Regions from separate parts of the Halotalea alkalilenta genome, predicted to be linked through region 2. Evidence: riboswitches for the same ligand, from Rfam matches in the RefSeq annotation. Region 2 holds a riboswitch; the other holds the start of a gene.

Region 1 (14,750 bases), 1.6 Mb from region 2:
CCGCTCTACCTGCTGGTGATGTACCTGTTCCACCCCTGGCTCGGCGTGCTTGCCACCGTCGGTGCGGCGCTGTTGATCGCGTTGGCCTGGCTCAACGAGTGGCTGTCGCGCCGGCCGCTGGCAGAGGCGGGAACGCTTTCGGTGCGGGCCAACGCCAGCGTCGAGGGGCAGCTGCGCAACGTGGATGCGATCGAGTCGATGGGCATGCTCGGGCGGCTGCTGCGGCGCTGGCGGGTGATGCATCGCGGCTATGTCTGGCGCCAGGCGCTGGCCAGCGAACGCACCGCCTTGATCAGCGCGATCTCCAAGAGCCTGCGTATCGCGCTGCAGTCGCTGGTGCTGGGGCTTGGCGCCTGGCTTGCGATCGAGGGGCGAATCAGCCCGGGAATGATGATCGCCGGCTCGATCCTGATGGGCCGGGTGCTGAGTCCGATCGATATGGTGATCACCGCCTGGCGGCAGTGGAGCGGCACACGGCTCGCCTACCAGCGGCTCAAGACGCTGCTCGATGAACATCCGCTGCGCGCTCAGGGTCTGCCGCTGCCGCCCCCCAGCGGCGTATTGCGCTTCGAAGGGGTCACCGCGGTGCCGCCGGTGGCTCAGCTCCCGTCGGTGGTCAATCTGAGCTTCGAGCTGCCAGCGGGAGAGGTGCTCGGAGTGATCGGGCCCTCCGGTTCCGGCAAGTCGACCCTCGCCCGGCTGATGGTCGGGGTCTGGCGGGCCCGGATCGGCAAGGTGCGCCTCGACGGCGGCGATATCCAGCAGTGGGAGCGTGAGCGACTGGGCGGGTACATCGGCTACCTGCCGCAGGATGTCGAGCTGTTCGCTGGCACGGTGGCGGAGAATATCTCGCGCTTCGCCGAACCGAGCGATGAGCCCGATGCGGACGCTGCGCGGGTGGTGGCGGCGGCTCGGCTGGCGGGTGCCCACGAGCTGGTCCTCTCCTTGCCCCAAGGCTACGACACCCCGCTCGGTGTCGGTGGCCTCGGCCTCTCCGGCGGCCAGCGCCAGCGTATCGCACTGGCGCGAGCGCTCTACGGGCCGCCGCGGCTGGTGGTGCTCGACGAGCCCAATGCCAGCCTCGATGAGGCTGGAGAAACCGCTTTGCTCGAAGCGCTCGCGCGGCTGCGCGAGCAGGGCGTCAGCGTGGTGGTGATCACCCACCGGCCCAAGGTGCTGGCCGCGACCACGCGGCTTCTGGTGCTCAAGGCTGGCCAGCTGCAGCTGAGCGGAGCGACCCAGGAGGTGCTGGCGCGGCTGCGCGGCAACGGCGCGGGGAGCCAGCCGAAGGTCACGCCGATGGGGTCGGCGGCAGGGAGCTATCAGATGGCGAGTGTCACCCTCGGTGGACGTACGCCGGGAGCCCAGGAATGAAAGTCGAGCACCCGAGCGATATCGAACGCGGCAGCGAGGCAAAAGCGCTACCGGATTGGCAGGCGCTGGCGGGCGAGCCGGCACGGCTGGAGCAGCGGCATCCTGCGCGGCTGGGCTGGTGGCTGCTGCTGGCGGGATTCGGCGGCTTCCTCGCCTGGGCGGCGCTGGCACCGCTCGATAACGGCATCAACATGCCTGGCACCGTGATGGTGGCCGGCGAGCGGCAGGCGGTCGAAAGCCTCGGCGGCGGCGTGGTCGAGACGCTTTCGGTCGGTGAAGGCGACCGGGTGAGCGCGGGCCAGCCGCTGGTGCACTTCGACCCCACCCGGGCGGTCAGCGCACTCGGCGACATCGATGGCCAGCTCGAGGTGCTGAGAGCGCGTGAGGCGCGGCTCATCGCCGAGCGTGATGGGCTGGATGGCGTGGTCGCGCCACTGGGTCTCTCCATCGAGGGTGACAGCGCCTTCGAGCTCCAGCGCGCTTTGTTCGACAGCCGCCGTGCCGCGCTCGAGGGCGAACTGGCCGGGATCCAGGCCTCGCTCGCCGGCCAGCGCGCGGCGCTGGCCGGGATCGAGTCGTCGCTGACCGCCCGGCGCTCCCAGCGCGCGGTGCTCGAGCAGCAGTGGCGCAATCTCAGCGGTCTGGCCGATGAGGGCTACGTGCCGCGCAACCGGCTGCTCGAGCTCGATCGCCAGCGCAGTCAGCTCGATGGTGAGATCGCAAGCGACCTTGGTGCCCTGGGCCAGACCCGTGAACAGATCAATGAGCTCGAGCTGCGCGCGCGCAGTCGTCGTGACGTCTTCCAGCAGGAAGTGCGTGGTGATCTTGCCGATGTCCGTGGCCAGCTCGACCAGCTGGTCCAGCGCCGCGCTGCGGCCGAATTCGAGCTGGCGCACCAGGTGGTCCGCGCGCCGGTCGACGGCACCGTGGTGGGGCTTTCGCTGCATACCGTTGGCGGCGTGGTGCAGCCCGGCGCCCGGCTGATGGAGATCGTACCGCTGGAGCGGCCGCTCACCGTCGAAGGCCAGCTCGCGGTCGAGAGCATCGACAAGGTGGTGGCGGGCCTGCCGGTGGAGCTTGCCTTCACCGCCTTCGATCGCAGCAGCACTCCGCGTCTCGAGGGCGAGGTGACGCTGGTCTCTGCTGATCGCCTCGAGGATGAGCGCAGTGGCATGCCGTTCTATCGCGTCCGGGTCGAGGTAGGACCCGAACAGCTGGCGCGGCTAGATGGGCGGATGCTGCGCGCGGGTATGCCGGTCGAAGTGTTCGTCCGCACCGGCGAGCGCTCGTTGCTCAACTACCTGTTCAAGCCGCTGCTCGATCGCGCCCGCACCGCTTGGGGCGATGCATGAACGGCTGTCGTTCGGGATGGTTCGGCCCACTGCCGCTGCTGCTCGCGCTGATCGCCTTCGCCCTGCTCCAGCGGGTGCCCAACGCCATGGCGGTGGAGCCTGAGAGTGTCGATTTCGCCATGGCCTACCGGATGGCGCTGGTGATGGACCCCACCTGGCTTGCCGCCCGCGAGCGAAGCCGTGCCGATGTCGAGGAGCGCGCGCTTGGACGCGCCGGGCTCTTGCCCAACCTGAGCTATCGCTACTCGCGGGCAAGGAACTGGTCGGAGGTTCGCCAGGACACCGCGGCGGGAGAGATCACCAGCGATCTCGACTACTCGAGCTATTCCTCCGCTTTCACTCTGACCCAGCCGCTGTTCGATGCGGCGGCCTATGCCCAGTACCGTGAAGGCCAGGCCAGGGCGCAAGCCGCCGGGCTGACCCTGGAACGGGCGCGGCAGGCCCTGGCGGTGAGGGTGCTCGAAGCCTATACCGCGGTGCTCTACGCCGAGGACCAATTGGCGCTCGCCGAGACCCAGCGCCGCTCGCTGGAGGAGGATACGCTCCGGGCGGCGGCCTTCGTCGCCGGTGGGGAGGGCACCCGCACCGACCAACTCGAGATCGAGGCCCGGCTGCGAGTGGTCGAGGCCGAGGAGATCCAGGCCCACGACGCACTGCTCGATGCCCGCAACGCACTGCGCGTGCTGACCGGTGCGGTGCTGCTCGACGCACCGCTTGCCAGGTTGAATCAATCCGCATCGCTTGCGCTCGATGCCGAGCGCCCGCTCGATCAGTGGCAGCAGCTCGCGCTCAAGCGCAACCCAGAGCTCGCCGCCGGCCGCCGCCTGCTCGAGGCGTCCAGGCAGCAGGTCAAGGCCGCGCGCGCCGGCCACTTGCCGAGCATGCGAGTCTATGCGCGGCGCCAGCTCAACGATTCGAGCGCCGAGAACCAGGTCGGCCAGCGCTACGACACCGACAGCCTCGGGGTCGAGGTCAACCTGCCGATCTATGCCGGCGGTCGGGTCTCCGCTGCCAGTGACCAGGCCCAGGCGGAGCTGGAGGAAGCCATCCATCGGCTCGATGGTACGACGCGCGAATTGCTCAACGATCTCGAGCGGCAGTACCGCACCCTGCTCAGCAGCCAACGAAGAAGCGATGCCTATGCCCAAGCGGTGAGCGCCGCGAGCCAGCGGCTCGAGGCCACCCGGCGCAGCATCCTTGGCGGCGAGCGTACCAACCTCGATGCGCTGGACGCCGAACGCCAGCGTTTCGAGTCGATGCGCGACTTCCAGCGCGCGCGCTACGACCAGCTGCTCGCCTGGCTGTCGCTGCGCTGGCAGGCGGGCGTGCTCGAGCAGGGCGATATCGACAAGGTCAGCGCGCTGTTCGCATCCGCTGGTTAGTGCATGGCTCGAGGCGCTTTCGAGTCAAAGGGTTCGCGCGCTTTTGAACCAGGCCATCGGCCTGAATACAACCGTACAAGAAAGAGGAGGTTGCCGATGGGGGCTAGCGCATCCTGTCCCATCCGTTCACGGGTGCCCGGCACGCGAGCCAGCGGCCACCCCTCGCGGATCGTCGACGGGGAGAACGATCGGTGAAAACAGCCCTAAAGTCACTCGGCTGGTCGGCCGATAGGAGCTGGGTCGGTGGCCATGCGCGATTCCCTGCTCCTGAACCGACGCTCGTTGACGCGACACAGCGTTGCTCATTTCCGGCTGCATCCGTTCGAGTGCTGGGGAGTATGGCGTGATGGCCTGTACGACAGTCTTACTGGTCGGCTGGACTCTCATGGTCGTGTTCGTCTGTATCTTCACCCATTGCTCGATGCGTAGCCGTGGAGATGCCGACGACGGCTGAGGGCGCAAGGTGGATGATCCACCAGCTCCCCCACTGAGCCCTTGCTCGCACGACGCCGGGATTCCGAGCCCTGTCGGCTGGTCCACTCAACGCAGGCGCCTAGGCGCGGGCCGCATAGCGCCCGGCGAATGGCCGCCGAGCGCTATGCGAGAACGCAATCATGACGATGGTTTGTCTGTCGGTAGCTGCGCTCGCCTGGCTGGGAACGATCTGGGCGATCTTCGCTTTCGTTCGCGGCAGCAGGGATGATCCGCCCCATGATCGACGCTAGTCGTGCGGCGCTTTCCGCCCCGCTCGACGCCTTCGTGCTCAGCACCTAGAATGGGCGCCCCGCCTGGTCGAGAGAGGCTCTGAGCCCGATGAGTGAAAAACCCGAGCTGCCGGTACGCCGCTATGGCATCAAAGAGTTCATCGCCGCCGCGGTGTTCATGGCGCTGTGGTGTTTCATGCTCGAAGGACTGGTCGCCTGGTGGCTCAGCTACTCCTTCTCTTTCGTCCGTCTGCTGCTGGTCTTCGCCGGCTGCATGGCGTTCAGCCTGTTCCAGGGCTGGCGGCGCAATCGGCGGCTCGACGCCGAGCAGCAGCGCTGATCACTCAGCCTCCCGCCGCTCTGCCTTGTCGATAGTCTCTGTGATAGTTTCTTTTGATATCCCCTTTCGATAGTCCCTTTCGATAGTCACTGCAGGCGCCCCCTTCGCCCCCGGGAGCGCACTGCGACGGCACGGGTGGAATCACACCTCGCGGTAGAGCTCGCCTCCTTCTTCGCGAAAGCGCTCTGCCTGGCCACGCATGCCCTCCACCGCTTCCTCGGGTAGCGCCTCGATACCGGATCCGTCGCCGAATCGATCGCGGACCTCCTGGGTGATCTTCATCGAACAGAACTTCGGCCCGCACATCGAGCAGAAGTGCGCCACCTTGGCCGAGTCCTTGGGCAGGGTCTCGTCATGGAAGGCGCGTGCGGTGTCGGGATCGAGCCCCAGGTTGAACTGATCCTCCCAGCGGAACTCGAAGCGGGCCTTGGACAGGGCGTTGTCGCGGCGCTGCGCGCCGGGATGCCCCTTGGCAAGATCGGCGGCGTGAGCGGCGATCTTGTAGGTGATGATCCCGGTCTTGACGTCGTCCTTGTCGGGCAGGCCGAGGTGCTCCTTCGGTGTCACGTAGCAGAGCATCGCGCAGCCGTACCAGCCGATCTGCGCCGCGCCGATGCCTGAAGTGATGTGGTCGTAGCCGGGAGCGATGTCGGTGACCAGCGGCCCCAGGGTATAGAAGGGGGCCTCGTCGCAGCACTCGAGCTGCTTGTCCATGTTCTCCTTGATCAACTGCATCGGCACGTGGCCGGGGCCTTCGATCATCACCTGTACGTCGTGCTTCCAGGCGATCCGGGTCAGCTCGCCAAGGGTCTCGAGTTCAGCGAACTGGGCCTCGTCGTTGGCATCGCGGATCGACCCCGGGCGCAGGCCGTCACCGAGCGAGAACGAGACATCGTAGGCCTTCATGATCTCGCAGATCTCGTCGAAGTGGGTATAGAGGAAGTTTTCGCGATGATGGGCGAGGCACCACTTCGCCATGATCGAGCCGCCGCGCGATACGATGCCAGTGGTGCGCTTCGCGGTGAGCGGCACATAGCGCAGCAGCACGCCGGCATGGAGCGTGAAGTAGTCGACACCCTGTTCGGCCTGCTCGATCAGCGTGTCGCGGAACAGCTCCCAAGTGAGGTTCTCCGCTACCCCTGCGACCTTTTCCAGCGCCTGGTAGATCGGCACCGTGCCGATCGGCACCGGCGAGTTGCGAATGATCCACTCGCGTGTCTCATGGATATTCTTGCCGGTGGAAAGATCCATGATCGTGTCGGCGCCCCAGCGGATTCCCCAGGTCATCTTGTCGACCTCCTCCTCGATCGAGGAGGAGAGCGCCGAGTTGCCGAGATTGCCGTTGATCTTCACCAGGAAGTTGCGGCCGATGATCATCGGCTCGAGTTCTGGGTGATTGACGTTGGCCGGGATGATCGCCCGACCGCGGGCGACTTCGGCACGGACGAACTCAGGGGTGATGTCCTCGAGGATGCTTGCGCCGAAGGATTCACCGGGGTGCTGATGGGCCAGCTCCTCCTCGGAGACCTTGCTGCGGATCGCCAGGCGGCGCTGATTCTCGCGCAGCGCGATGAACTCCATCTCCGGCGTGATGATGCCCTGGCGGGCGTAGTGCAGCTGGGTGACGTTGCGCCCGGGCTTGGCACGCCGCGGAGTGCGCTTGAGCTCGAAGCGCAGCGGTGCCAACTGCGGGTCGTTGGCGCGGCGCCGGCCGTACTCCGAGCTCAGGTCGTCGAGCCATTCGCAATCATCGCGCTGGTCGATCCAGCGCCGGCGCAGTTCAGGCAGTCCGCGGCGGATGTCGATCGATGCCTCGGGATCGGTGTAGGGGCCGGAGGTATCGTAGACCAGCAGCGGTGGATTCTCCTCCAGCCCTGCGCTGGTGGTGGTGGGCGATTGGCTGATCTCGCGCATCGGTACTCGGATGTCGGGACGCGAACCCTCGATGTAGACCTTGCGCGAGGCGGGCAGGGGGGCGATCGCCGCCTGGTCGACCTCGGCCTTTTCGGCGAGGAAGTGCTGGGTACGTGACTTACCCTTGGGGTGGGCGCTTTCGGTGCTCATTGGTCATCTCCCTGGGGTCTGCGTGGTCGTGGACTCAAGCGTGGCGCTCGAGTCCCATTTGCCAGAAGTCGATCTCGAGCCGGGTCGCGTCCCGGAACACGACCTCGAGCTCGGCGATTCGCTTGGCTGGTTGTTCGGCCAGCGCCTGGTCGAGCCAGGCTTCCTCCTCGCTCGCCGCGCTGAGGTAGGCGTCGTCGGTGTACATCTCGATCCAGGCCGCGTACGGGTTGCCCTCCAGGCGGGTCTCGGCGCGTGACGCCAGCCACTTGCCGATCCGCGCATAGCCGACCAGGCAGGGCGCTAGCGCCACGCGCAGTTCGAGGAGATCGCCCCGAGCGCCGGCGTCGAGCACGTAGCGGGTATAGGCGAGGGTGGCGCGGGTTTCGGGGAGCGCATCGAGGGTGGCGACGTCGATGCCCCATTGAGCGCAGTAGTCGAGGTGCAGGCCGAGTTCCAGGTCGACGATCGTCTTCAGTCGATCGAAGGCGCCGCGCAGCTCGTCGAAATCGCGGCTTTTGTACAGCGCCAGCGCCCAAGCGCGGGCGAAGTGGCCGAGGAACAGATAGTCCTGTTCGAGATAGTGGCGAAAGCTGGCTTCGGGCAGGCTGCCATCGCCGAGTCGGCGGACGAACTCATGCTCGATGTAGGCGCGCCAGTCGTGATGGCAGGCCTCGATGAGGCGGTCGAAAGGGTTTGGCACGATCACTCCCGTGGCGGTCGAGGATCCGGGAGCGAAGGGAGTGGGGGCGCGAAGAGCGATGGGGCGGGGGCGCCGCTTGATCCCTACGCCGGTACAGGCCATGACGTGATCACACGTTCAGGCTTCACCCGGATCAGGTTCGGCGGGACCCGCGCTGGGGCCTGTGGCCCTGGCGCGATCTCAGCCGGCATCCACCGGCACCCCGTCAAGCGTTACGCTTCGCCTCGATGCGGCGAAGTCTCGACAGTGTCGTCGCTGGCCGGCTGGGCGGTCAAGCGTCAATATGGTCAGAAGAGCGGGGGCGCACTACGCTCAGCTGGCGAGGCGGCGACTGGGCGTGAATCCTCGCCAAGCCGACCCGGACGGGCGGGATGCCCGTTTCCCAACATGGCCGCAGCGAGGCGCACGGATGGACCGTCTGAAGTCGATGGAGGTGTTCGGGCGCGTGGTGGAGCGGCGCAGTTTCTCCGCCGCTGCGCGCGAGCTTGGAATTCCGCGCTCGACGGTGACGCGCACCGTGCGCCATCTGGAGGAACGCCTCGGCCTCAAGCTGCTCGAGCGCACTACCCGATGGGTCGAGCCCACCGAGGAGGGGCGTCGCTACCACCTGCGCTGCCGAGAGCTGCTTGCGCTTCACGGTCAGATCGAAGCGGAGTTCGAGCCGGGTCTTGCTCGCGGCAGCCTGAGCATAGCGGCGCCGGGCCATCTGGCCCGTCATCGGCTTGCGCCCGCGCTGCCCGGATTCATCGCCGCCCAGCCCGGTATCGAACTGAGACTGCTGATCCGCGAGCGCTGGGAAGATCTGCTCGAGCCGGATATCGACTGCGCACTGTGGGCCGGAGTGGCTCGCGACAGCACGCTCGAGCAGCGTGCGCTCGGCGAGCTTGAGATGGTCACCTGCGCCGCGCCCGGGGTGATCGCCGCCGGGCCAGGCGGTGGGATCGAAGGGCTCGCCGAGCTGCCGACGGTGGCTGTGATCGACAGCCGGGATGCGGCACCGTTGCCGCTTTCGTTCATCATCGCCGGTGAGATACGGCGCTTGGCATCCTCTCCGGGAGTGCGGGTCGAGGGCTTCGATATCGCACTTGAAGCGGCGATCGCTGGCACCGGCGTCGTTCAGCTGCCGCGCGACTGCGCCGAACCGGCGCTCGTCGAGGGCAAATTGGTCGAGTGCAGCGGTGCGATGGCTGCGCCGCTGCCGCTGTGGCTGCTGCATGCGCCGAGGCTCGAGCGCGACCCAAGGGTCGCCGCCGGGCTCGAATGGTTGGTTTCGCTGTTCGATGGGGCCGAGCGTCGATACCCCCTTAGCAAAGCTGAAAAGGAGTGAACAATGAAAATCGCATTCTTGGGACTGGGCAGGATGGGGAGGGCGATTGCCAAGGTACTGCTCGAGGCGGGCTTCGAGCTTACGCTCTGGAATCGCTCCCCGGCGTCGCTCGAGGCCCTCGTCGATGCCGGCGGCAAGCTCGCCAAGAGCCCGGCCGAGGCGGTCAAGCGCGCTGATGTGGTGGTCAGTATGCTCGCCGACGATCGCGCGCTGCGCGAGGTGATGCTCGAAGGCGGCGCATTGGAGGCGATGCGCCGCGATGCCATCCACGTCAATATGGCGACGGTCTCGGTGCCGTTCGCAGCGACCCTGGCCAAGCTGCATGCCAAGCTCGGCCAAGGCTACGTCGCCGCGCCCGTGCTGGGTCGCCCGGAGGTGGCCGAGCGCGGGGAGCTGAACCTGCTGGTGGCGGGGCCGCCCGTCCAGGTCGAGGCGGTCTGGCCGCTGCTCAAGGCGGCGAGCGTCAGGATCTGGCCGATCGGCGATGTCCCTGAGCAGGCCAACGTGGTCAAGATCGGGGCCAACTTCATGCTCGGCGTCGCGATCGAATCACTCGCCGAAGCGACCAGCCTGGCCGAGGCCCACGGCATCGAAGCCGCGGAGTTCATCGAGGTGGTCACCCAGACGCTGTTCGCCGCGCCCGCCTACCAAGGCTACGGCGCCCTGATCAAGGCGCGCGCGTTCGAACCAGCGGGCTTTTCGCTGCGTCTCGGCCACAAGGACATCGGTCTGGCGCTGAGCGCTGCCGACCAGGCCCGGGTGCCGCTACCGCTGGCCGCGGCGGTCAACGCGCGGATGCTCGACGGGCTGGCCAACGGCGATGGCGACAAGGATTGGTCGAGCCTGTACGAAGTCGCCGCCCGCCAGGCCCATCTGGACCGCCGCGGATCCTGATTCGTTCATGGTCAGCCGGCGCTGGCATTCACCGCTGACGGTACTGCCACGCTGACCCTTGGGTCGAGCGCGGCGAGCGCCTGATCGAGGTCGGCCAGTAAATCGCAGGCCTGCTCGAGACCGGCATGGAAGCGAACCAGATAACCTTCCCCATTGGCCTGAGCGCGGCTGCGCAATGGCGTGCCCACCGGTAGCGCGAGGCTTTCGAACCCTCCCCAAGAGAGCCCGATGCCGAACAGCTCGAGGCGATCGAAGAAGCGCTCGATGGCGTCGCGCTCGGTGGTCTTCAGCCGCACACCGAATAGCCCGCTGGCACCGTCGAAGTCGCGCTGCCAAAGCGCATAGCCTGGGTCTCGCGGCGATGCGGGGTAATGGACCGAGGCGATCATCGGATGGTCAGCCAACTGGTCGACCAAGCAGCGGGCGTTGGCGGCGTGGCGTTCGAGCCGCACGCCCAGGGTCCGCAGGCCGCGCAGCGCGAGGTAGAGATCGTCGGGGCCTGCGGTCTCGCCGAAGTCCTGGGCGCCGTCGCGCAGTCGCTCCCAGGCATCAGTCGTGGCGGTGGCGACGCCGAGCAGCGCATCCGAGTGGCCGACGATGTACTTGGTCGCCGCATGCAGCGACACATCGACGCCGAGTTCGAAGGGTCTGCAGCCCAGCGGTGTCGCCCAGGTGTTGTCCATCACCACGATGGCCGAGGCGCTGTGAGCGATGGCGCAGACGCGGGGCAGATCGATCATCTCAAACGTCAGCGAGCCGGGGGCCTCGACGAATACCAGGCGAGTGCTGTCGCGCAGCTGCCGGGCCAGGTCTTCGGGGTCGCATGGATCGAAATAGTCGACGGCGACGCCAAGGCGTTTGAGTACCCGCTCGGCGAACACCCGTGTCGGGCCATAGACGCTGTCGCTGAAAAGCGCATGGTCGCCACTGGAAAGGAAGGCGAGCAGGGCGTGGGTGCAGGCCGAGAGCCCGGAGGGAAACACCCGTGACCCATGGCCGCCTTCCAGTTCATTGATCGCGCGCTCGAACGCATGGGTGGTGGCAGTGCCGAAGCGGCCATAGTGGGCGTAGGGGTTGCCGCCCTGGCGGGCGCGCTCCCAGACATCGAAGCTTTCGGCGAGCAGGGTCGAGCCACGGCAGACGGGCACGTTGACCAATCCATCGAAGCGCTGCGAATCGCGCCCGCAGTGGAGCAGGGTGGTGTTGGGGTGGCGGCGCGGGGAGTTCATCGAACGCATCCATCTAGGCGGCTGGGAATGCGTTCCAGCTTATCGCCATCGGTTGAGAATTTTTTTGACAATCTGGTCGAGGAACTGCTTCGTATGTGAAATATTTTTCTTCATTGATCGTTATGTGGAGATTTTTTTCGTGGATCGATTGGATATAAGGATTCTTGATTCACTTCAACAGGATGCCACCCTGCCCGTCAGCGCGATTGCCGAAAGGGTGGGGCTCGGCACCACCGCGTGCTGGCGGCGGATACAGAAGCTGGAGGCGGAGGGAGTGGTGCGCCGGCGGGTGGTGCTGCTCGATGGTGAGAAGATCAACGCAGCCGTCAGCGTAATGGTGTCGATCCGGACCAGGAGTCACAGCGCCCAATGGCTGGTCGAGTTCCAGCGGGCGATCGAGGCGATCGACGAGGTGGTCGAGGCCTATCGAATGTCGGGAGACATAGACTACTGGCTGCGCGTCGTGGTGCCTGATATCGCCGCCTATGACGCGGTGTACAAGCGCCTGATCCAGATCGAGGGGCTGACCGACGTGAGCTCGAGCTTCGCGATGGAGCAGCTCAAATACACTACCGCACTGCCGTTGGGTTACTTGAAGTGAGCGGCCAGGGTCGAGCCGCCGGGGGGGAGACCTGACTCGAGCGCTCGCCAGCCGCGCAGGCACTGGACCAGCCACCAGCAGAGCAGGGCGACAGAAGAGGTGGCGCCGAGCGCCACCATCGAGAGCGAGAACAGCAGGTCGCTGCTCTCGATGCGCACGTCGAACAGCACGATGAGCGTGCGCCAGGCACCGCAGACGAGCAGTGCCAGGGAGAGCAGGCCAAGCGGGAAACCGACCCAGAACAGCTCGAGCTGACGGCGCCGATGGGCGCGTTCGAGCGGGTGCGAGGCGCGGGCGAGGTGGGCGATGACGATGCCCACCAGCGCGGTGAACCCGGTCACCGGCTGGAGCAGGTAGAGCACGTAGACCAAGCGTGCGTGGTCCCGGCGGGGCGGCTTCGTCGCGAATGCAGATGTCATCGTGCCACTCAGTAGAGCCAGATGTCCGGCTGGCCGGGCGCGCTGCGGTTTTCCAGGTCACGCCAGCCGCGCGCGCAGCGGATGATGATCCACAGGTAGACCAAGGGGAACAGCAGCAGGCCTACGCCGATTAGCGAAAGCAGCGTCGCGATGATGAAGTAGCCGAGGCCGATCCAGAAGGTGCGAATCTGGAATCGATAGTGGGCGGTGATCCATGGCGAAGCGCGCCCGCCATAGACGTAGGCCATCACCAGACCGACCAGCGCGGTGATCCCGGTGGCGAGGCTGACCAGGTAGAGGATGTAGATGATGCGCGCCATCGCTGGATTGTCGTCATCAAGGGTGGTGGCGATCGGTTCGGTGGTGGTCATGGCGGCTCCAGGTACGGAAAGTGGGCTCATTCTAGGCTTTTGCGAAAGCCGGAGCGAGCCGGGCGCGCGGCAGCGAGGAACCGGCGCGATGAGTTAGAATCCGAGCCGTACCGGCTCCTTTCGCAGCGAGGCAGTGGAAGGGGCGAGCCAGACCATCAACGAGGGAGTTTCCATGCCGTCATTCGACATCGTCTCGGAGTTCGACAAGCACGAGGCGACCAATGCGGTCGATCAGGCCAATCGCGAAGTCGAGACTCGTTTCGACTTCAAGGGTGTCGATGCCAGCTTCGAGATCGAAGGCGATACCGTGCGCCTCGAGGCGGACGCCGACTTCCAGCTCAAGCAGATGCTCGATGTGCTGCGCGCCAAGCTGATCAAGCGCGGTATCGATGCGCGCTGCATGGATGAGCAGGAGCCCCAGCTTTCCGGGGTCAAGGCACGCCAGGAGGTCAAGCTCAAGCAAGGGCTCGAGCAGGCCGACGCCAAGGCGATCGTCAAGCTGATCAAGGATGCCAAGCTCAAGGTGCAGGCCCAGATCCAGGGCGACAAGGTGCGCGTCACCGGTAAGAAGCGTGACGATCTGCAGACCGTGATCGCACTGCTCAAAGGCGAGCAGGGACCGGACCTGGCGCTGCAGTACAACAATTTTCGCGACTGAACCCAGGCCGGCTTCGAAGTCAGCTACGCTCTTTCCCTGTCTGTAGCGCGCCGTTCCCGGCCGCCATCCCGGCGGATGACGAGCCCGGTATCGCTCAGCTCAGCGGCGAAGGGCTGATCCCGGCCGGAATCGGACAGCGATAGGGGCGCTCTTCGAGTGCCTCGTCGAGTTCGGCGCGGGCGCGTCGGCGCAGCGCTTCATCGGTGAATGCCTCCACCGCGGTGGCGGCGAGCACCTTGGCGGCCTGGAGCATGCCCTTGTGGCCGAGCGAGGAGCGTCCCTGGGAGACCACCTGCCAGGTGTGCAGCGGGGTGCCGAGGGCCAGGCAGGTGACGAAGCACTGCGCGGTGGGCACCTTCCAGCTGACGTCGCCGACATCGGTCGAGCCGAACATCAGCCCGGTGCCGACGGCATAGGGCAGCACCTCCTCGGCCAGCGGTCGGCCCTCGAGGCGCTTGAGGTAGGCACGCCCCTCCGGGCCGGCGAGGCGGCGGATCTCGGCGAGGTTGGCCGCGCGCTGATCCGCCCCCAGGGTGGCATGGATGCGCGCGGCGAATTCACGATCCCGATCGTCGAAGTCCGGTGCGCCGAAGCGTTGGAGCTGAGCGTACAGCCGGTCTTCGAGGGTGCGGTTGGGCAGGTAGTTCGAGCATGCCTTGTCGAAACGCATCTCGACCTGGGTACCGGTCATCAGCGCGGCCCCCTGGGCGATCTGCTCGAGCCGCTCGAAGATCTCCTGGGTTTCTTCCATCTCCGGGGCGCGAACCAGATAGAGCACTTCGGCATCGGCCTGGACCACGTTGGGCGAGGCGCCTCCGGTCTGGGTCAGCGAGTAGTGCAGCCGTGCCTCGGGCAAGATGTGTTCGCGCAGGTAGTTGGCGCCGACGTTCATCAGCTCGACGGCATCCAATGCGCTGCGGCCCAGGTGGGGCGAGGCGGCGGCATGGGCCGAGCGGCCCTTGAAGCGGAAGTAGGCCTGGATGTTGGCCAGGGTCGGCTGCGAGAACACGCAGGTCATGGTATTGGGGTGCCAGGTGAGGGCGAGATCGACATCGTCGAACAGCCCCTCGCGGACCATGAAGGTCTTGCCCGAACCGCCTTCCTCGCCGGGGCAGCCGTAAAAGCGCAGGGTGCCCGAGCGCCCCGCGCCGATCAGGCCCTGCTCGAGCAGCCAGTCCCGGGCGGCGACGGCGCCGGCGAGCGCGGCGACGCCGAGCAGGTTATGGCCGCAGCCGTGGCCGTTGCCGTTCGGTGTGAGCGCCCTTGGCGCACTCTCCGCGCCGGCCTGGCTGAGTCCGGCGAGCGCATCGTATTCGCCGAGCAGGGCGATGACCG
Region 2 (14,750 bases):
GAGAAGTGAGCGAACAGGTCGTCACCGCCGTCGTCCGGGGAGATGAAGCCGTAGCCTTTGGTGTCATTGAACCACTTGACAGTACCAGTTGCCATGTCGATTTCCTTACATACCTGAGTAATGAACGAGCCTGGGCTCGATATTGCGTGGGGCTTATCAGGGGGGAATGACGCTCGGAAATCGAAAGATCGACCGCTACCAACGACATCCAACCTGCAAACCTACGCTCGCAGGATGCGTCAGTGGCAGGCAAAGCGTCAAGTCGATTCTTTGCCACCGCCACCTAGCCCCGCCAGAGCAACATAGAGCGAAATTCGACGCAGGTCCATAGCAAGTAGATGACGAAATCTCCCTTTGGTCTGCGTGTTCGAACCAATCTTCCTCCCGCGCGCTGCCGGCCCGGCGGCGGTTGGCTGCGACATCATGCCGGCGCGTGGAGACACTCATGCAAAGTTCTGATAAAGAAAGAAGAGGAGGCGCCGCGAAAGCCGAATCGCGATACCCTCTTGCGCGTAGCGCATTCGCTACCCCTACTTCGCCGGAGTCGTCGATGAGCCAGAGACTACCCCATCGTTTCGACCTCGCAGTCTCTCCTTTCATCCTGCCCAGAGGTTGGCGCCGGGCGGAGGGGGAGGAGGATGCCGAGTTCGCCTGTCGGCTGGTGGAACGTACCATGTCACCCTATTGGGCGCGCCGGCAGATGCGCTTCAGCCCGAAGATGTTCATGCAGCAGTGGCAGGGGCTGGATGCGCTGATCCTCGAGCATCACGGCGTGGCATCCGGTGTGATCGCTTGGGACATCAAGGGCGAGTACGCCTACCTGCGCGAGCTGCACCTGAGCGAGGCGGTGCGCGGGCAGGGGCGTGGACGATTGATCCTCGAGGCGTGGATCGCGCGTCGGCGCAGCGAAGGGGTGCACGGCCTGCGGCTCAAGGTCTTCGCCGAGAATCCCGCCCGCGAGCTTTACGCTCGAGTCGGTTTCGACGTGTCCGGGGGCGACCCGGACATCGAGGGGCTCCTCGACATGCAGCGAACGATCTGATCGGAAGGGAAGGGGTAGCGGGCGCCTGGGCGTTCGCTACCCCGTGGTGTAAAGGGTGTCGCGTGCCCGTATCCAGCGGTGATACGGGGATGTCATCAAGCTTTGGGAGTCACGATGGGTTATTCCGCTTCTCCAACACTCAACGACACGCACAGCAAGCTGCTGGGCTACCTGCTCTGGCTGTTCGGCTTCACCGGGGCGCATCGCTTCTACTACGGCAAGCCCGTCACCGGCACGATATGGTTTTTCACCTTCGGCCTGTTCCTGATCGGCTGGTTGATCGACCTGTTCTTGATCCACCGGATGGACCGCGACGCCGATCTTCGTTTCCGCAGCGGCCGGATCAACTTCTCACTGGCCTGGGTGCTGCTCACTTTCACCGGCATCTTCGGCCTGCACCGCATGTACATGGGCAAATGGGTGACCGGGGTGATCTATCTGCTCACCGGCGGCCTGTTCCTGCTCGGCGTGCTCTATGACTTCTGGACCCTGAACGATCAGATATCGATGCGCAATGTGCGCAAGAGCTATGGCAGCTCGCTGCGCTGAGCCGCTATCGGTGCGACGGCGCAGGGTATAGACTCGGCGCTTGGATGGGGGTGCGCGTCTCGTTCGGCGCGCTGAGAGTGCTCGGCACAACCCCTCGAACCTGATCCGGCTGAATACCGGCGGAGGGAATCCAGCGCTGATCGAATCACCGCGCCCCTCGCTCGAGCCGCTCGCATCACGAGGTCGTCGCGCGCCCCCATGGCCCCTGCCGTTCCCCCCGCCGAAATCCTGCGTATTTCCGAAGCCTCGCTGCGCTTCGCCGACGGTCGACCGCTGTTCGAAACGCTCTCGCTGTCGCTACCCGGACGCGGCTGGACCTGCCTGATGGGGCGCAGTGGCTGCGGCAAGAGCAGCCTGCTGCGGATGGTTGCCGGCCTGCCGGTGGAGGTCGGTCCCCAAGGCCATGCGCACATTAAGCGGCGCAACGGCGAGGGTGGTGAGTTCTCGGCATCGATCGCGTGGATGCCGCAGCGCGACATGCTGATGCCCTGGCGCCGGGTGGTCGAAAACGTCGCCGTCGGCGCTGCACTGCGTGGCCAGCGATGGAGCGACGCACGCGAGCGGGCCGAAGCGCTGCTCGCACGCGTCGGGCTTGCCGGCCTGGGCGCGCGCTGGCCGGATAGCCTCTCGGGCGGCCAGCGCCAGCGGGTGGCGTTGGCGCGTACGCTGTTCGAGGCCGACGGCGTGGTGCTGATGGATGAGCCTTTCTCGGCGCTCGACGCGCTGACCCGCCTCGAACTGCAGGATCTCGCGGCCGAGGTGCTGGCCGAGCAGAGCGTGCTGTTGGTCACCCATGATCCGCTCGAGGCGCTGCGTCTCGCCGACACCCTGTACGTATTCGGCACCGATGCCCAGCTCCATGCCATGGCGCTGCCCCCGGGTGATCCGCCCCGCGCGCCGGGCGACGTCGCGGTGGCCGGGATCCAGGCCGCGCTGTTCGAGCGACTGCGCGGCACCGGCGGGGAGCGCTCTAATGCGTGAGCCTGAACGCGGGACGCTGATCTGGGCGCCTGTCACGATTTTGATCTTGCTGCTCGCCTGGCAGCTGCTGGTCATGCTGCTGCGTCCGCCTACCTATCTGCTGCCCGATCCCCTGAGCGTGTTCGAGACCCTGGTCACGCGGATCTCACTGATCGCCCCCCATGCCTGGGTCACGCTGGTCGAGATGCTGCTCGGCCTCGCGGTGGGCGTATCCGGTGGCGTGCTCACCGCTCTCGCCCTGGCCTCCAGTGCGCTGCTGCGACGTCCGCTGCTGCCGCTCTTGATCGCCTCCCAGGCGGTCCCGCTGTTCGCCCTGGCGCCGTTGATGATGCTGTGGTTCGGCTACGGTATGACGCCGAAAGTGCTGATGGCGGCGCTGATCATCTACTTCCCGGTGGCCTCGACCTTTTACGACGGCCTGCGCCAGACCGAGCGCGGTTGGCTCGACCTGGCACTGATCATGCGGGCGAGCCCCCTGCGCACCATGCTGCTGGTGCGCCTGCCGGCGGCACTGCCGTCGTTCTGCTCCGGCCTGCGCCTGGCGGCGATCTGCGCACCGATCGGCGCGGTGATCGGGGAGTGGGCAGGCGCCAGCGCGGGGCTCGGTTACCTGATGATCCAGGCCAACGCGCAGATGCAGACCGCGCTGATGTTCGCGGCGCTGCTGGTGCTGATCGTCTTCGCCTTGCTGCTCTACGCGGCGACCGAGCTGGTTTCCAGGTGGCTGCTTCCCTGGCGCTCGGTCAGCCATCGCTGAACCACGTTCGCCGCCGCGCGCTTTGCTGCGTTCAACCACGAGGACGTTTCGATGAAATCCGCTACCACCTACGCACGCTTTGCCCGCTGGTCGCTGACCCGGGCCTGCGCGCTGCTCATCGTCACCGCCGCCGCGCCGGGATGGGCGGCCGACGCGCCACCCACGCCGCTGCACCTGATGCTCGACTGGTACGTCAATCCGGATCATGCGCCGCTGGTCATCGCCGAGCAGCGTGGCTTGTTCGCCCGGCACGGGCTCGAGGTGACCATCGATGCGCCGGGCGATCCCTCCACGCCTGGGCGTCTCGCCGCCGCGGGCCAGGTGGACGTAGCGATCGGCTACCAGCCGCAGCTGCATCTCGAGGTCGACCAAGGTCTGCCGCTCAAGCGCATCGGTACGCTGGTCGCCACTCCGCTGAATACCGTGATGGTACGTGCCGACAGCGGTATCGAGGATCTCGCCGGGCTTCGCGGCCGGCGCATCGGCTATTCGGTGGCGGGGGTGGAACAGGCGCTGCTGCGGACGATGCTCGAGCATGCGGGGATCGGGATCGACGACGTCGAGAGGGTCAACGTCAACTTCTCGCTCGCCCCGGCGCTGCTGAGCGGCCAGGTCGATGCGGTGATCGGTGCCTACCGCAACGTCGAAGCCGCCCAGCTCGAGTCCCAAGGCGTCGAGCCGCGCAGCTTCTTCGTCGAGGAGCACGGGGTGCCGGTCTACGATGAGCTGATCTTCGTCGCCAGTCCCGCCACCATCGCCGCCAAGGGCGATGCACTGCGCGCCTTCATCAGCGCGGTCGAGGAGGCAACGCTTTGGATCGACAACCACCCCGAGGAGGCCTGGGAGTCGTTCAGGCGCTATGACGCAAGCCTCGACAGCGAGGTCAACCAGCGTGCCTTCGAGCTGACGCTGGGGCGCTTTTCGCCCAGCCCCGCCGCGCTCGACAGCGGCCGCTACCTCGGCATGCAGCGGTTTCTGCTCGAGCAAGGATTGATCGAACGCGAGCAGCCGCTCGATGCGCTCGCGGTCGATCTCAATGCCCCGGCCCCTTGATCCACCGCCTCAGCCCGAGCGCATCGAGGCGTCGTAGTAGGCGTTGCGCTCGACGTCGCTGAGCATCTCGACGCCTTCGCTCGAGCCCTTCGCCAGGCTTTCGAAGATCGCACGATAGGCGAGCACCGCGAGCACGTACTCGCGGGTCTCGCGGAACGGGATGCTTTCGACGAACAGGTCGAACGGCTGGTTGCCGTTGGCGAGCCAGCGATCGACCCGCCCGGGGCCTGCGTTGTAGGCCGCGGCGGCGGCGATGCGGTTGTTCGAGTACCGGTCGAGCATGTCGCGAATGTAGGCCGAGCCGAACGCGACGTTGACCTCGGGATCCTCGAGGCTCTCCACCCCGGCGTACGGGATGTTGCGACGCGAACTCAAGTGGCGCGCGGTGTCCGGCATCAGCTGCATCAATCCGCGGGCGCCGACCGGGGACTGGGCCCGCTGGTTGAAGGCGCTCTCGCGACGGGCGATACCCATCAAAAAGTAGGGATCGACGCCGCGAGAGGCGCCCCACTTGACGAATTCGGGCTCGAACGCATGGGGGAAGCGCCAGGCCAGGGCATCCCAGGCGCGGGCGCTGATCGAGGCCTGCACCGCGAGCTCGTACCAGCCCTGCTGGATCGCATAGGCGGCCATCGCCTCGCTGTGGGCATGGTCCGAGCGCTCGAGCAGCGCGACCCACTCGCTGCGGGCGAGGCCGGGTTCGTCGATCCGATAGAGTGCGCCGACGCGCTGCACCGCCAGGGTCTGCGCGACCTGCGCGATGCGCTCGGGCGGCACCGGGCGCGAGGCGTCGTTGAGCGCATAGGTGCGCCCGAGCCTGTCGGCGGCGGCGAAGGCGAAGAAATTGCGCCCCTGGGCTGCGGCCTCGAAGGCGCTGCGCGCGGTGGTCGGGTCACCGAGCTCGGCGCTGGCGCGGCCCAGCCAGTACTGCCAGCGTGCCTCCGTTCGCACGCTGTCCGGCATCCTCGGCACCCAGTCGAACACCGCCTGCCAGTCGCGCGCGGCCAGTGCGTTACGTACCCGCAGTTCGTAGAGATCGTCGGCTTCGAGCCGGGGCAGGGCGCGATCGACCCATGGTTGGCTACCGGGCACGCTGCGTGCCATCGCGTAGAAGGCCAGGTCGTGCTCGATCGATCGGCGCTGCTCGGCGCCCAGGGTGGCCTGCTCGCCCAGGCGCTGCCAGGCGGCCAGCGCCGCGGCGGTATTGTCGCGGGTCAGCCGATGGAAGGTCGCGGCAAGCAGGCTCGGGCCTGCGCTGCCATCGGGGCCGAGCCGGGCAGGCAGGGTCGCCACCTGGGAGGGATCGGCGTTGACCCGGTCGAAGGCGCTGAGCGCATCGCGCCAGGCCGGGTCGTCGATCAGGCGGCGCAGATAGTTGACCAGGCCGGTGCTGCCGTTCTCCCATGCCAGCATCAGCCGCGTCCAGTCGTCCTCAGTGGTCAGCGCGCCGCTCGCTCGCAGTCGCTCGAACAGCGGATCACAAGCGTTGGGCTGGGAGCTTCCGACCCGCCACAGTGCCCGTCCTCCCGCCGCCGCGGCGCTCGGCTCGCGCTCCAGCAGCGCGGTGTAATAGTAGCACTGGCGCTCGGTGCCGATCGGTTCGCCGTCGCTGACCGCGAGCAGGGCGGCGAAGTCGCCCCTGCGCCCGTAGGCGGTCTGGGCCTGGCCGCGCAGCCAGCCGGCCAGCGGGGAGTCGTCGTGGCGGGCAATGAAATCGTTGATTACCTGCGGCGCCACGTCGGGCAGGGCGTGACGCAGGCGATGGTACTCGATGTAGCCGTCCAGCAGATGATCGACACGCTCGGTGCGCTGATCGATGCGGCTCCAGCTTCCTTGACGGGCATCGGCCAGCGCCTGGCGCATCGCCATATCGTCGGCCTGGGCGGGGAGTGGCGCAAAGAGGCCGGCGCAGAGTGCGGTGGCGATACCGAGGCCGAGCAGGTGGCGCAGGGGCGAGGGCGGGGCGGGGGGCGTTCTGGACACATCAACTCCTGTCGTCGGACCAGGTGCGGCGGTGCACGGGCTTGCGTTTACGTCGCGCGGCCCCCATCTCCATGGGTGCCTGGGGCGTTTGTTCGGCGGCGAAGGTATCTTGACCGGCTTGGCCTGCGCATAGGAGTGCACGCGATGAAACGACGAAAGTTCAACCTGTTCGGTCTGCTGGTCGGGCGCGGCAACGTGCTGCTCAGGATCGGCAAGGCGCTGCGTACGATCGTCCCGATGATGCATGACTATCTGCGCGGTGACTACCGTCCGCTACCCAAGCGGGCGATGGCGCTGCTGGTCGTGGCGCTGGTCTATTTGTTCTTCCCTTTCGATCTGGTGCCCGACTTCATTCCGTTCTGGGGGCAGCTCGACGATCTGATCATCAGCGGCTGGCTGCTGGCCAAGCTCGACGAGGATCTCGACGGCTATCGCGCCTGGCGACGGGCGCGGGATGCCCGTCGGGACTCTTGAAAATCGCCGCGCTCGCCCCATCTTTGCGCATATTCCACCGTTGACCTAGGGACGTTTTGCAGATGTCGGCAGACCAGAAAGAGACGCTAGGATTCCAGACGGAAGTGAAGCAGCTTCTGCATCTGATGATCCATTCGCTTTACTCGAATCGCGAGATTTTCCTTCGCGAACTGATCTCCAATGCGGCGGATGCCTGCGACAAGCTTCGTTATCGTGCCCTCGATGACGATTCGCTGTTCGAGGGCGATAGCGAACTGCGCGTGGAGATCGAGTTCGACGCCGAGGCGCGCACCGTCACCGTGCGCGACAACGGCATCGGGATGAGCCGCGATGACGTGATCGCCAATCTAGGCACCATCGCGCGCTCCGGCACCGCGGAATTCCTCAAGCAGCTCTCCGGCGAGCAGCAGAAGGATGCCAAGCTGATCGGCCAGTTCGGCGTTGGCTTCTATTCCTCCTTCATCGTCGCCGACGAGGTGACGGTGCGTACTCGCCTGGCGGGCAGCGAGCGCTCCGCGGGTACCCAGTGGGTCTCTCGCGGCGAGGGTGAGTTCACCATCGAGCCGATCGAGCTCGAGCGCCATGGCACCGAGATCAGGCTCGCGCTCAAGAGCGACGCGGCGGAGTTCGCCGACGAGTACCGCCTGCGCGCGCTGGTGCGCAAGTATTCCGACCATATCGATCTGCCGGTGCAGATGCAGAAGGTCGAGGAGCAGGAAGGCGAAGACGGCGAGAAAAGCAGCGTGGTCAGCTGGGAGACGGTCAACGAGGCCCAGGCGCTGTGGACCCGGCCGAAGGGCGAACTCTCCGATGACGACTACAAGGCGTTCTACAAGCACATCGCCCACGACTTCACCGACCCGCTGAGCTGGAGCCACAACAAGGTCGAGGGCAAGCTCGAGTACACGAGCCTGCTCTACGTGCCCGCGCGGGCGCCGTTTGATCTCTACCAGCGCGAGGGCGTGCGCGGGCTCAAGCTCTATGTCCAGCGCGTCTTCATCATGGATGATGCGGAGCAGTTCCTGCCGCTGTACCTGCGCTTCGTCAAAGGGGTGATCGACACCCGCGACCTGTCGCTCAACGTCTCGCGCGAAATCCTCCAGCAGGATCCGCAGGTGGAGAAGCTGAAGAGCGCGCTGACCAAGCGCGTGCTCGACATGCTCAAGAAGCTGGCCAAGGAGCCCGAGCGCTACCAGGAGTTCTGGAACCAGTTCGGTTCGGTGCTCAAGGAAGGGCCCGCGGAGGACTACGCCAACCGCGAGAAGATCGCCGAGCTTTTGCGTTTCTCCACCACCCATACCGACAGCGCGGTGCAGGATCAGTCGCTCGCCGACTACGTCGGGCGAATGAAGGAAGGCCAGCAGAAGATCTACTACCTGGTCGCCGACAGCTTCAACGCCGCGCGTCATAGCCCGCATCTCGAGATCTTCCGCAAGAAAGGTATCGAAGTGCTGCTGCTGAGCGACCGCGTGGACGAGTGGCTGATGAGCCATCTGTCTGAGTTCGACGGCAAGGCGCTCGTCGATGTCGCCAAGGGCGATCTCGATCTCGGCGATGTCGAGGACGAAGAAGAGAAGAAGGCCCAGGAAGAGAGCGCCAAGGCCAAGCAGGCGCTGGTCGATCGGCTCAAGGAGCAGCTCGGCGAGCGCGTCGCCCAGGTGCGGGTCACCCATCGCCTGACCGACTCTCCGGCCTGCGTGGTGCTCGACGAGCACGACATGGGCTTCCAGATGCGCCGCCTGATGGAGGCCGCGGGGCAGCCGGTGCCTGAGAGCAAGCCGATCCTCGAGATCAACCCCGATCATCCGCTGATCGCGCGGCTCGAAGGGCTCGAGGGAGAGGCGTTCGACCGTCTTGGGGAAGTGCTGCTCGACCAGGCGATCATCGCCGAAGGCGGGCAGTTGGACGATCCCGCGGCCTACGTCAAGCGGCTCAACGCGCTGCTGGTAGGCTGAGCCCCGCCGACAGGTCTCGCCGCGCCCGCGGCGGGACCTGTCGGGCCGTCTTGCCGACGGCTGGTTCGATCTTCTGGCCGGGCGGATGCCCGCCTGCTCGAGTGCGCCCGTTCATCTTGCTAACCGACTGTGAGCGAAGGTTTTTTCAGGTTTTCATAGAGCGCTGTTTTGTGTACAGATCGGCGATGCTGGGCGCAGTTGGATGCATTTTCGCGTTGATGCTGTTAGTCTCTGCGCGACATGAACTAGAGTACATCCTCGATGACACGAACGTTTGATCCCAGGACGCTCGTGCTGACGCTCATTCTTTCGGCATTTCCTTTGCAGTTCTCGCTCGCCGCCGATAGTGAAACGAGTGGAGAAGCACTCCTCGATGACAGCGTCGTCACCAGCATGCCGGACCTGCGAGAGCAACGTGCCGGGCCGGACCGCAAGATCGCTTTCTTCAATCTGCTGATTCCGATCATCGAACGGCAGAACGCAATGGTTCGAGCCGATCGTGAATTCCTGCTCGCCGCCCGCGAGCGCAATACCTGGACGCGCCCGGCCCGCGAGCGGCTCAAGCGTATCTGCGATGACTACCGGATGAACTGCGCCGATCCCCAGCGCACCGATTGGGATCAGCTGCTGAGCCGGGTCGATACCCTGCCGATGCAGCTGGTGCTGGTACAGGCGATCGAGGAATCCGGCTGGGGCACCTCCCGCTTCGCGCGTGAAAGCAACAACCTCTTCGGCATGCGCTGCTTCGGCACCGAGTGCGGCGTCGAACAGCGCGGCACCGGCGACCGCTACCAGCAGTTCGCCTCGGTCGAGGATGGCGTCCACGCCTATTTCCTCAACCTCAACGGGCACAAGGCGTACGACAACCTGCGCAAGCAGCGTGCCGCGCTGCGCGGCCAGGGTCGCGAGGTCACCGCCGAGGCGTTGATCGCATCGCTCGGCCGCTACTCGGTGCGCGGAACCGCCTACATGGACCAGCTCCGACTGCTGCTCAACATCAACACCGACATGATCGAATCCTTGCGTGGGCAGGTCGACGAGCCTGCGGCGTGAAGCCATAGCGTGAAGCGCATGTGCATCGACGCCGGCGACCGATGGTCGCCGGCGTTTTTCGTTTGACTCCGCAATGGCGCTCAGCGATGGGGCGAGTGATCTTGCGCGACGGCGGTATCTTTCGGCGTCGCAGGCCAGGTGATGCGTGCTTCGAGCCCGCCTTCGTCGCGATTGCGCAGGTGCAGCTGCGCTCGCTGCTGCTTGATCAGCGTCGCCACGATCGATAGCCCCAACCCGCTGCCCGAGGCGCGCGGCGCCGACCCGCGGCGAAACCGCTCGGTCACCTTGTCGAGCAGCTCAGGCTCGATGCCGCTGCCATCGTCGACCACGCAGAGCGAGGGCACGCCCTCGATGCGCTCGAGGCGGATTTCGACGCTGCCGCCGTTGGGGGTGTAGCGCAGCGCATTGTCGAGCAGATTGCGCAGCAGTACGCCGACTTCGGTGGGGTCCGCGTAGATGTCGAGCCTGGTCAGGCCGCTCATCGCCAGACGCTGGCCTCGCGCCTCGGCGAGGGGCCATAGCTCGCTGGCGAGCTGTGCGGCGATGGGATAAAGATCCACCCGGGCGGGCGCGTTCGGCCGATGACGGTCGAGCCGCGCCAGCGTCAAAAGCTGGTCGACCACGCGCTGCAGCCGCTCGATCCCGAGGCGCGCCTTGTCGAACGAGTCCTCGCTCTGTACGCCGTCGCTGGCGCGGGCGTTGTCGAGATGGATCTTCAGCGCCGCCAGCGGCGTGCGCAGCTCATGGGCGGCGTCGGCGGTGAACCGGCGCTCGCGCTCGAGCGCCTCGCGCAGTCGCTCGATGAAGGCGTTGAGCGCGTTGTGCAATCCGGCGAGTTCGCGCGGTACCTCGCCTTCGATCGGCGAAAGATCCTGGTCATGGCGACGCGACAGCTGGCGGGAAAGATTGCCCAGCGGCGACATCCCATGACGGATGACGAAATAGATCAGGATCGCGGCGAGCATCACGCTGATCGCATCGGGCAGGGTATTGCCGAAGGCGATCTTGCGCGACAGCAGGGTCTGGAAGCGTTCGCGCAGCCCGATCGAGACCCATATCCGGCTCGCCTCGTCGTAGCGGGTATAGACGCGCCAGCTGTGGTCCTGGTACTCGACCCAGGCATAGCCCGGCCGCTGGGGGGCGGGGAAGGGGGGATCGGCGCTCCAACTGCCGCTGAGCAAGCGTGGAGTGCCGTCGTCGTTCCAGAATCCCAGGGCGAGCACCGGCTCGTCGGGGGAGGGCTGATTGGGATCGGCCGCGTCGTCGTCGGTGAGGCGGCCATGGGACATCGTCAGCGAATAGAAGCGCGCGATGTTCTCCTGGTCGGTGAGCTGCTCGGCGATTCGCTGGTACTCTTGTGCGCTCGTCTCGGCAGTGGTCATGCCGGTGACGATACGCCCGAGCATCGACAGCTGGGCGTCGAAGATTTCATCCATCTCGTCGTCGATGATGACGTAGGAGACCACCAGCGAGGCGGCGGAGCTGGCGAACAGGATCACCAGGATCGCTCGGGTCAGGTAGCGGCGGATCGAACCGATGCCGCGCCGCCTTTCGCTGCGCGGCTTGCCACTCACCGGGCGTTGTCCTCCAGCCGGTAGCCGATCCCGCGCAGGGTGACGATCAGTTCAGGGGCGAGCTTCTTGCGCAAGTGGTGGATGTGTACCTCGAGCGCGTTGGACTCCACTTCGTCGTCCCAGCCGTAGAGCAGCTGCTCCAGGTGAGGGCGGGTGAGCACCTGGCCCGCATTGTTGGCAAGTTCCAGCAGCAGGGCGTATTCACGCCGGCCGAGCTTGACCGGCTTGTCCTTCCAGGTCACTTCGTGGCGCGATTCATCGATGGTCAGGTCGTTGACGGTGAGCACCTGGGTGGTCCGTCCGACCGCGCGGCGCATCACCATACGAAGCCGCGCCAGCAGTTCCTCGAGTTCGAACGGCTTGAGCACGTAGTCGTCGGCGCCGGCGTCGAGCCCCATCACCTTGTCATCGAGACTGTCCCTCGCGGTGAGGATCACCACCGGCAGCGATTGGGTCTCGCGCAGCCGGCGCAGCACCTCCATGCCATCCATGCCCGGCAGGCCGAGATCCAGCACTACCGCGCCGAACTCGCCCTGCGCCAAAGTCTCCAGTGCGCTGGCACCATCGTGCAGCCATTCGACCTGGTAGCCCTCGCGCTTGAGCGCGGTCTCGACGCCGTCACCCAAGAGTGGATCGTCTTCGACGAGTAGAATTCTCATCTGTTTCCCTTTTGTCTTGTCCTGTGGTCGACCAAGCATCGCTATCGTGCCGATTGCCGGATCATGGCCCCGCGCCCGGGTATCCGTACCGAGATTCGGATGCTACTGCGTCCATGATGCGCCATCCATCGGCATCGTCGCCCGCTGCGATGACGCCGATGTGGATGACGATCGATTGTACCGGGCGCCCATCGCCCTCATTGTCTATCCAAAGCGCTGGCTGCCGATCCCGCGATCAGCGGCGAAGCCTTGATTCGACCGCATGCGAGCGCTGGGGTTCGCCGCCAGCTATGATGCAGGCTTCGGGCCAAGTGGAAAGGGCCTCGGGAGGTAGGGCAATGACAGAGTATCAGCGAGAGCACGGCGATGGGGCCGAGCTGGACGCGGGTCTCGAAGGCTTCGCTGCGCGTTTCGACAATCGCTACGCGCGGCTGCCGGCGCATTTCTTCACCCGGGTCGCGCCGACGCCTCGCAAGGGCACTCGCCTGCTCGATGTCAGCCCGGGCTGTCTGGCGCTGCTGGGCCTCGATGCCGGTCGGCCGGGAACCGAAGCGTTCACCGCGCTGCTCGGTGGCGAGCAGCTGTGGCCGGGGATGGACCCGATCGCGCAGAAGTACACCGGCCACCAGTTCGGTATCTATAACCCGTCGCTCGGCGACGGCCGCGGTCTGCTGCTCGGCGAGTGGCTGGCGCCGGATGGGCAACGTTTCGACCTCCACCTCAAAGGCGCAGGCGTCACCCCCTATTCACGCTTCGCCGATGGCCAGGCGGTGCTGCGCTCCTCGCTGCGCGAGTATCTGGCCAGCGAGGCGATGGCCGCGCTCGGCGTGCCGACCAGCCGCGCGCTGGCCGTGGCGGTCAACCAGGAGCGGGTACGCCGTGAGCGCTGGGAGCCGGGTGCGACGCTTTTGCGGGTGGCGCCGAGCCATGTCCGCTTCGGTCATTTCGAATGGCTGGCCTTCGGCGGTGATAAGCCCGGCCTGCGCAAGCTGATCGATCATGTGATCGATGACCATTGGCCGCATCTGCGCGGGCACGAGTCGCCGACCGCGGCGATGTTCGACGAAGTCGTCGCCGCCACCGCCGAGATGATCGCCGCCTGGCAGGCCTACGGCTTCGTCCATGGGGTGATGAACACCGACAACATGTCGATCCTCGGGCTCACCTTCGACTATGGCCCCTTCGCCTTCCAGGATGCCTTCGATCCAGGTTTCAACCCCAACCACACCGACCAGGAAGGACGTTACTCCTATGCCGAGCAGCCCTCGGTCGGACTTTGGAATCTCAGCCGGCTGGCGTCGGCGCTGCTCGGGCCGATCAGTGACGAGCTCGGCGGCGAGGAGCGCGCTCGCGATGCGCTCGCCGGCGCCTTGGAGCGCTACGGCGAGCGGCTCAACCTGCGTTTTGGCGAGCGCATGCGCGCGCGGCTCGGGCTCGAGCTCGAGCAGCCCGACGACCCTCGGCTCTTGGGCGACTTCCTCGCCCTGCTGCAGGCAGGCCGATGCGATTATCACCTCTGCTTTCGCGCGCTCGCCGACTGGCATGGCGATGAGCCCGGCGAGCGGCTCAGGGCTGCGCTCGGCGACGGCGCGGCGAGCCGCGACTGGCTCGCGCGCTATCGCGACCGGCTCGGCAGGGAGACCCGCGCCGAGGCCGCCCGCATGGTCGCGATGAATGCGGTCAACCCACTCTATGTGCTCAGGACTCATCTGGCCCAGCGTGCGATCGAGGCGATCGAAACCTCGGCGGACACCGCCGAGCTCGTGCGTTTGCGTGCCTGCCTGAGCGCGCCCTTCACCCCCCAACCTGGCGCCGAGGCGTATGCCTCGGCGCCTCCCGCGGGCGCTCCGGTTTGCCTGTCGTGCTCATCTTGAGCGCGCAGGCAGTGCGCTCCGGTCGATGATGACGATGGAAACGAGTCGATGAGCAAAGAGACTTTACGGGTCGCGGTCCTCGGCGGCGGCAGCTTCGGCACTGCGCTGGCGAGCATCGCTTCGGTGGGCGGCGCCACCGTGCGCCAGTGGATGCGCGATGCATCACTGGTCGAGCGGATCAACCGTGAGCGGCGCAACGACCGCTATCTGCCGGACTTCGAGATCGATCCCGGCGTGGTCGCCTCGACCGAGCTCGAGTTCGTGCTCGAGCAGGCCGCCCTGGTGCTGGTGGCGATCCCCTCCAAGGCGTTTCGCCAGGTGGTTCGGCAGGCCGCGCCCTGGATCGGGGCCGAGACCATCCTGGTCAGCACCACCAAGGGGATCGAGGAGCACGGCTTCCGGCTGATGAGCGAGATCCTCGCCGAGGAGACCACCAGCCGCCACATTGGCGTGCTCTCCGGCCCCAACCTCGCCGCCGAGGTGGCGCGGCGCCAGCTCACCGCCAGTGTGATCGCAAGCGATGACGATCTCACCCGCGCCCAGGTGCAGCGGGTGCTCAGCTGCGAGTACTTCCGCGTCTATGCCAGTAACGATCGCTACGGCGTCGAGCTCGGCGGCGCGTTGAAGAACATCTATGCGATCGCCGCCGGCATGGCCCACGCGCTGGGCATGGGCGAGAACACCAAGAGCATGCTGATCACCCGGGCGCTGGCCGAGATGAGTCGCTTCGCGGTCAGCCAGGGCGCCAATCCAATGACCTTCCTCGGGCTCGCCGGGGTGGGTGATCTGATCGTCA

Evidence for each region. A riboswitch is a leader RNA that binds a small molecule or an ion and turns the genes downstream of it on or off. The one in region 2 is predicted to bind thiamine pyrophosphate.
Region 1: another riboswitch for thiamine pyrophosphate. It lies ahead of tenA (thiaminase II); the one in region 2 lies ahead of A5892_RS10050 (ABC transporter ATP-binding protein).

Annotation. Positions count from the first base shown of each region.
Region 1 covers NZ_CP015243.1:3,815,222-3,829,971, reverse strand. The annotation lists gene A5892_RS17155 (type I secretion system permease/ATPase) at 1-1,374, shown strand, start outside; gene A5892_RS17150 (HlyD family type I secretion periplasmic adaptor subunit) at 1,371-2,726, shown strand; gene A5892_RS17145 (TolC family outer membrane protein) at 2,723-4,108, shown strand; gene A5892_RS17140 (hypothetical protein) at 4,922-5,152, shown strand; gene thiC (phosphomethylpyrimidine synthase ThiC) at 5,294-7,216, opposite strand; gene tenA (thiaminase II) at 7,251-7,916, opposite strand; TPP riboswitch at 7,980-8,131, opposite strand; gene A5892_RS17125 (LysR family transcriptional regulator) at 8,326-9,243, shown strand; gene A5892_RS17120 (NAD(P)-dependent oxidoreductase) at 9,247-10,137, shown strand; gene metC (cystathionine beta-lyase) at 10,149-11,366, opposite strand; gene A5892_RS17110 (Lrp/AsnC family transcriptional regulator) at 11,506-11,967, shown strand; gene A5892_RS17105 (hypothetical protein) at 11,955-12,386, opposite strand; gene A5892_RS17100 (DUF4870 family protein) at 12,395-12,757, opposite strand; gene A5892_RS17095 (YajQ family cyclic di-GMP-binding protein) at 12,930-13,415, shown strand; gene A5892_RS17090 (M20 family metallopeptidase) at 13,510-14,750, opposite strand, start outside.
Region 2 covers NZ_CP015243.1:2,257,756-2,272,505, forward strand. The annotation lists gene A5892_RS10035 (cold-shock protein) at 1-95, opposite strand, end outside; gene A5892_RS10040 (GNAT family N-acetyltransferase) at 551-1,042, shown strand; gene A5892_RS10045 (TM2 domain-containing protein) at 1,157-1,591, shown strand; TPP riboswitch at 1,628-1,736, shown strand; gene A5892_RS10050 (ABC transporter ATP-binding protein) at 1,790-2,572, shown strand; gene A5892_RS10055 (ABC transporter permease) at 2,565-3,329, shown strand; gene A5892_RS10060 (ABC transporter substrate-binding protein) at 3,381-4,382, shown strand; gene A5892_RS10065 (transglycosylase SLT domain-containing protein) at 4,392-6,365, opposite strand; gene A5892_RS10070 (YkvA family protein) at 6,510-6,839, shown strand; gene htpG (molecular chaperone HtpG) at 6,902-8,794, shown strand; gene A5892_RS10080 (protein bax) at 9,056-9,847, shown strand; gene A5892_RS10085 (ATP-binding protein) at 9,928-11,421, opposite strand; gene A5892_RS10090 (response regulator) at 11,418-12,080, opposite strand; gene A5892_RS10095 (protein adenylyltransferase SelO) at 12,419-13,954, shown strand; gene A5892_RS10100 (NAD(P)H-dependent glycerol-3-phosphate dehydrogenase) at 14,003-14,750, shown strand, end outside.